One region of the Tepidibacter sp. Z1-5 genome, then DNA from elsewhere that is predicted to be linked to it. Evidence: riboswitches for the same ligand, from Rfam matches in the RefSeq annotation. Region 1 holds a riboswitch; the other holds the start of a gene.
What was found. A riboswitch is a leader RNA that binds a small molecule or an ion and turns the genes downstream of it on or off. The one in region 1 is predicted to bind cyclic di-GMP.
Positions count from the first base shown of each region.

Region 1 (3,218 bases):
TTTCATCAAAATCATTAGATTCTTTTAATGTTTCATCCATTTGCTTCTTTATTAAGTGTGCATTTCCTATTACTTCAGCTGAAGATAATTTAGCCTTATTAAGACTTTCTTCCATTTCTCTTATCTTAAGATCTAAAAGCTCTATAGGGTTTTCTGCTTTATCTAATGCACTATTTGCTTTTCCTTTTATAATGTTGTTTAATCTTTTAAAAATTCCCATTTAAACATACCTCCATATCATTTAATTATATTCACAAGTGGTTTTTAAAACTACTTGATGTACTTATGATAATATATAAATACAAAAAATGAAAATGCCATTTAGAGTGAAAAACGATTGAAAAATGATATTATATATAAATAACTTACAAATACTAATGCTTTCTTAAAAATGCTATAAATATAATAAGAAAAAATATTTAAAAATACAACACGTAGTTATTGAAACTACATAATGCTATTTTTACATTTTTTTAATAGGTTATATACATATTAAATGTAAACATTTGATACATTATTTGTTTAGAATAAAATACTTTGAATTTTTAAATACTAACAATGATAAAGCGAAACTTAATTTAAATAGAGTTTTTACTCTAGATAAATTTTTAATATGACATTATACAAGGAGGCTATTATAGTGTATATATGTGATTACCATGTGCACACAGAGTTTTCTTTTGACTGTGATACTCCTGTTGAGGAAGTTATAAAAAAAGGAATTTCTATGGGACTCAATGAAATGGCTTTCACTGATCATGTAGAGTATGATATTGAATTGATTGATTTTGATAAATACTTAAAAATGTACAATGAAATGAAAAATAAATATAAAGATAAAATAGATATTTTGTTAGGAGCTGAAATTGGATTTCAACATCATGTAATAGATGATATAGAAAAGTTAATTGATAAGTATCCTTTTGATTTTACTATATTATCAACTCATACAGTAGATAGGCTTGATATTTGTAATGGAGATTTTTTTAAAGATAAGGATTTAAAAAATGCTTATCTTAGATATTTTGAGAATATGCTAGAGAGTATAGAAAAATTTAAGAATTACAGCATATTAGGACATTTAGATTTTATAAGTAGATACACCAGGGATGATCAAAAGTTATTGTATAGTGACTATATAGATATAATAGATTCTATATTAACTAAAGCTATTGATAATGACTGTGGAATAGAAGTTAATACATCGGGGTATAGATATGGTTTAGACAGTGTACATCCACAAGTAGACATATTAAAAAGGTATAACGAGTTAGGTGGTCAAATAATAACTGTTGGATCTGATGCTCATAAATCAAAGGATATATGTGCAGATTTTGACATAGCATACGATATATTAAAAAATATAGGTTTTAAAAAAATTACTACATTCAAACAGAGAAAACCAGAATTTAAAAATATCCCATGATGGGATATTTTTTTGTAAATATGATATGGATTTTTCGTCTAAACATTGAGCTAGAAATCTATTTTGGATCAAAATGTAAAATAATATTGAGTATTATGTAAATTTATAGTAAAATAATTAGTGGAATAGGAATTGAGTATCGTACATAGTATAGGTCTGTATAATTTAAAAGAGATTACGATAATGGCAAACTTATTGAAAGGTAAGGACGCAAAGTTATGTGTCTAAGGGATGATAATCCTATGATTGACAGACTGCCAAAATTATTAATATGTTAGAGTTATATATTTTGAATGGTATTATAACTCTTAATTATTTTGTATATTAATAGGCATCTATGAAATCATAGATGTTTTTTTATTTCAAATTATAAAGCTTAGGAAAGATATAAAAGAATATAAGAATAAGGAGTAGGGTGTTTAAATGAAAAAAATGTTGAATTTTAAAAATAAAATAGGATCTAAACTTATTATAGTATTTATTTTGTTAATAACCATGTCACTAAGTGCATTAGGAATAACTTCGTATTTTAAATCAACAGCTATTCTAAAAGAGAATTTAAAAGATAACTCTTTTCAAATAGTTAAGCGAATAGAAGAAAATATGGCAACTTTTATAGAAGAAAATGAATTTAATATTATTCAAATGTCTCGTGATCCAAATGTTCAACAAGTTATATCGAACCTAGATTCACAAATGTGGATGATGGAAACTTTTAAAAGTTATAAAGAAGCTCATCCATTTGTTCAAAGTATTTATTTAGCTACGATAAATAGAAGTATGTATTTATATCCTCAAGCGGACCTACCAGAAGGATATGACCCTATTGAAAAAGATTGGTATAAAAATACTTTAAGTAAGAATGATATAGTGTGGGAAAAACCGTATAAAGATATAGTTACTGGAAAAATGGTTACAACTGTTTATATACCTGTATATAATACTTATAATGATAATGAATTGGTTGGTGTATTGGGAGTAGATATATCTTTAGAAAATTTTTCAACTAAAGTAAATAAACTTAAAATTGGGAAAAATGGTTATGCTGTTTTAGTAGATGAAGATTTAAAACTTATTACTCATAAAAATAAAGAACTTATAGGAACTCGTATAGATATAAAAGAAGTTGAAGAAGCTATACAGAAAACTAATGAGGGGAGCGTACCATATTCTAAAGATGAAAAAGGATTTTCAAAAGATAAAATTGCATTATTTACTAAAATAGATAAATTAGGATGGACTGTTATTGGAACTATGTATGTTGATGAAATTAAAGATGATACTAAGGTTTTATTTGATAATACATTAATTATAGGATTTATCTCTTTATTGATAGCTGGAATCACTTCTATTTTGTTTTCTAAGAATTTAACAAAACCTATAAAGATACTTTTAGATAATATGAAAAAAATACAAAAAGGTGACTTTACAATAAGATGTAATTTTAAAAGTAAAGATGAAATAGGTCAAATTGGAGAAGGATTTAATGAAATGCTTGATGATATTGGAAAACTTATAAATAATATACAAAATACATCGCAGGAAGTTAATAAGTCTGCACAAAACTTAGCAGGAACTTCAGAAGAGGTTAGTGCATCCGCTGAAGAAGTATCAAGAACTGTAGATGAGATAGCTAAAGGAGCTTCTAATCAAGCCAGTGAATCGGAGAAAGGATCCGCTTTAGCATCTAATTTGGCGAATAAACTTAATGAACTTTCGCAAAGTACTGATGATATGTTAAATTCTACAAAAGAAGTTATAGATGCTAATTTAATAGGGGTTAAAGTTATAG
Region 1 is NZ_JBBMMD010000036.1:229,968-233,185, forward strand. Features, by position in the region: gene WJW32_RS09630 (PspA/IM30 family protein) at 1-220, opposite strand, end outside; gene WJW32_RS09635 (histidinol-phosphatase HisJ family protein) at 641-1,426, shown strand; cyclic di-GMP riboswitch class I at 1,602-1,688, shown strand; gene WJW32_RS09640 (methyl-accepting chemotaxis protein) at 1,850-3,218, shown strand, end outside.

Region 2 (3,218 bases), on a different contig from region 1:
ATTAATGTATCTAGAGTTCTTAATAATTTTGGAGTAGATACAAAGGCGCTAGGTTTTATAGGTGGATTTACAGGAGAATTTATCAAAAACTATATAGAAGATGAAGGAGTAAAGACTGATTTTATAAAGGTTGAAGAAGATACAAGGATAAATGTTAAGTTGAAATCAAATGAAGAAACAGAAATAAATGGATATGGACCAACTATAACAGAAGAAAATTTAAATTCTTTATTCGATAAAATAAAAAAATTAAGTAATGAAGATATATTAGTTCTTGCAGGTAATGCTCAAAAAAGTGTTCCAAGAGATATATATGCTCAAATACAGAATATATGTATTGAGAATAATGTAAAAGTAGTTGTAGATACTACTGGTGAAGCGTTGTTGAATACTTTGAAGAACAAACCTTTTTTAATAAAGCCAAACATCCATGAACTTATCGAAGTGCTAAATGTAAATATAGATAATATAGATGAGACTATACACTATGCAAAAAAGCTTGTAAATATGGGTGCACAAAATGTAATAATATCAATGGCTGGTGATGGAGCATTACTTATATGTGATGAAGGTGTATATAAAGCTACAACTCCAAATGGAGAGGTTAAAAATTCTGTTGGAGCAGGAGATTCTCTTATAGCTGGTTTTTTAGCTAGTTATTATGAGGAAAAAGACATTTTAAAAGCTTTTAAGCTTTCAGTAGCAACTGGTAGTGCAACTGCATTTTCTCTGGATCTATGTATAAAAAAATATGCTTTGAGTTTGCTAAATCAGGTTGATATAAAAAAAATAAGCTAAAGAAAAATTAAAAAAATAGTATTATTATAGATTTAATAAAACTTGAAAATTTATATAAAAAGATAGCAAAATTAGAAACAGAAGAAGATAAAGTGTGGCAAGAATTTGAATCTATAATGGATAAATATTTTGAAGATGATGAAGAATTTCCAAAGTTTGAGAAATTACTAGGAGAAGAGATAGAAAAATTTAATGAAGAACAAATTAAAGAATTAAAAGATTTATATTCAAAAATTCTAGTATACGAAAAAGATAAGAATTACAGAAAAGCAGATTTACTTTGGGAAGAATTTGGTAGATAGATTTTATAGAGTTGAAGAGTCTAGACATAGACAATCAGGAGAAATTGGATTAGGGTTATCAATTGTAAAAAATATATTAGAACTTCATGGCAGTGAATATGGAGTAGAAAATACTGATTCTGGAGTAATATTTTATTTTACATTATAAAAAGTCTTTTTAGATATATGTATTATATGATATAATAAGTATAAATACAATAGATTAAAGAGATAGTTTTACTGATAATAGCAAACTTGTTGAAAGACAAGGACGCAAAGCTATAGGGCCTTCCTCAGAAATGAAATGGCAGCCAGCTACCAAAGGAAACTTTTATTATTATCAATAAAGCTTTTTCTCGAAATGGCAAACTTATTGAAAGATAAGGACGCAAAACTATAGGGCCTTCCTCAGAAATGAGATGGTAGCCAGCTATCGAAGGGAGAGTTTTTTATGTTAAAAAAACTATTTGCAATAATATATATAATATCTATATTTTTTATAAGAGAAAACGTTATATTCGCTGATAACAGCCCATTTGATTTATCTAGTATTAATCAAGGGATTATTGAAGTTAAGTATGAATTAAATGCAAATGTAAAAACAAAAATGATGATTGAACATAATGGTCAAAAATATTACTATGATTTATTAACATCAGATGAAACTTTTCCATTACAAATGGGAAATGGTAAATATATGGTTGCTATTTGTGAACAAAAAGAAGGAAAACAATATGTAATAAAAAACCAAGAACGCTTTGAAGTTAAGTTACAAAATGAAAAAGAAGTTTATTTAAATAGTAATCAAGTAATTTCTTGGGATGAGAGTAATTCGGCAGTACAATTAGCAAAAAAACTTACTGAAGGAACGAATGACGACGAAGAAAAAGTTAGTATTATTCATGATTATATAGTAAAAAATATACAATATGATTCAGGCAAATATGCATCTTTAGATAAAACGTATTTACCAAATGTAGATGATATTTTACAAAGTAAAAAAGGAATATGTTATGATTATGCTTCTTTATTTGCAGTAATGCTTAGAAGTGTAGATGTTCCGACTAAATTAGTAAAAGGATATAAAGATGATATTTCAGAATATCATGCATGGAATGAAGTATATGTAAATAATAATTGGGCAACAGTAGATTGCACCTATGATACAGCTTTATATGCAGGAAATTTAGGAACAGAAATAGTTAAAGATTCAAATCAATATAGAACTGAAAAAGTATATTAAATATTTCGAATAAAGAGGAGCGTTCAACTTGAATAGCTTCTTTCTTTATTAAAAAAATCACGATATGACAAAAAAATAAAATAAATGACAAAATAAAACAAAAATCACTTGACAATTATCTGGATTTTTATTATTATTTAATTACAAATGATTTATATAAGGTTTGGAAGAAACGAAAATAGCTTCTGAATTTAAATCATATGGAACAAAAAATTAAAATATGAATAATATCGTAGATAGCAATTAAAGACAACAGTCTATTATTGTTTAAGCTTTAACTGCTCTACGACAAAAGTACCTATTTTTTATTAAGGTGATTTTGTCGTGGAGCAGTTTTTTTGTTCCCTACAAAATATTATGAAAGGAGGCTTTTATTAAAATTGAGGATTTTTAATAAAAAAAGAATATCTATTTTAACTGTACTTGCTTTAATAGTTCAACTGCATGTACCGTATTTTACAGGAATAGTATTTGCAGAAGATACTAGAGGATTATCGGTTAAGATAAAGGAAGAAATTATTACAGGAACAGAAACCTTTAATACAACAGGAAAAGCTACTGCTGAAAGTTGTCCACCAGGAGATGACTATAGCAAAAATGACAATTATATAAGAACATTGGACACCGTAGGATATACCATAGATTATAGTGTTAATCCTGAAGGTTATGTTGCTAAAAATTCTGTTTTAACAGCAACATTAAGTGCAGGTACAGATGGAAATCCTATTGTTGTTTGGGATTCAAATTTAAAAAATTTATACTTAGGGTTAACTATATCTAGTGATGGAAGAACACTTAAATACGATTTAGGCGATAAAAAAGGAGGAAATGCATATAGTTTTTCTCCTACGGCTAAAGTTTTAGGAACTTCTAAGAATGGGGAAAAGTTTAACTTA
Region 2 is NZ_JBBMMD010000046.1:48,455-51,672, reverse strand. Features, by position in the region: gene pfkB (1-phosphofructokinase) at 1-798, shown strand, start outside; gene WJW32_RS11265 (hypothetical protein) at 891-1,100, shown strand; gene WJW32_RS11260 (ATP-binding protein) at 1,090-1,248, shown strand; cyclic di-GMP riboswitch class I at 1,318-1,402, shown strand; cyclic di-GMP riboswitch class I at 1,433-1,517, shown strand; gene WJW32_RS11255 (transglutaminase-like domain-containing protein) at 1,531-2,322, shown strand; gene WJW32_RS11250 (MucBP domain-containing protein) at 2,703-3,218, shown strand, end outside.
Region 2: it holds a riboswitch for cyclic di-GMP, as region 1 does, so the genes downstream of both, WJW32_RS11255 (transglutaminase-like domain-containing protein) here and WJW32_RS09640 (methyl-accepting chemotaxis protein) in region 1, are expected to answer to the same signal.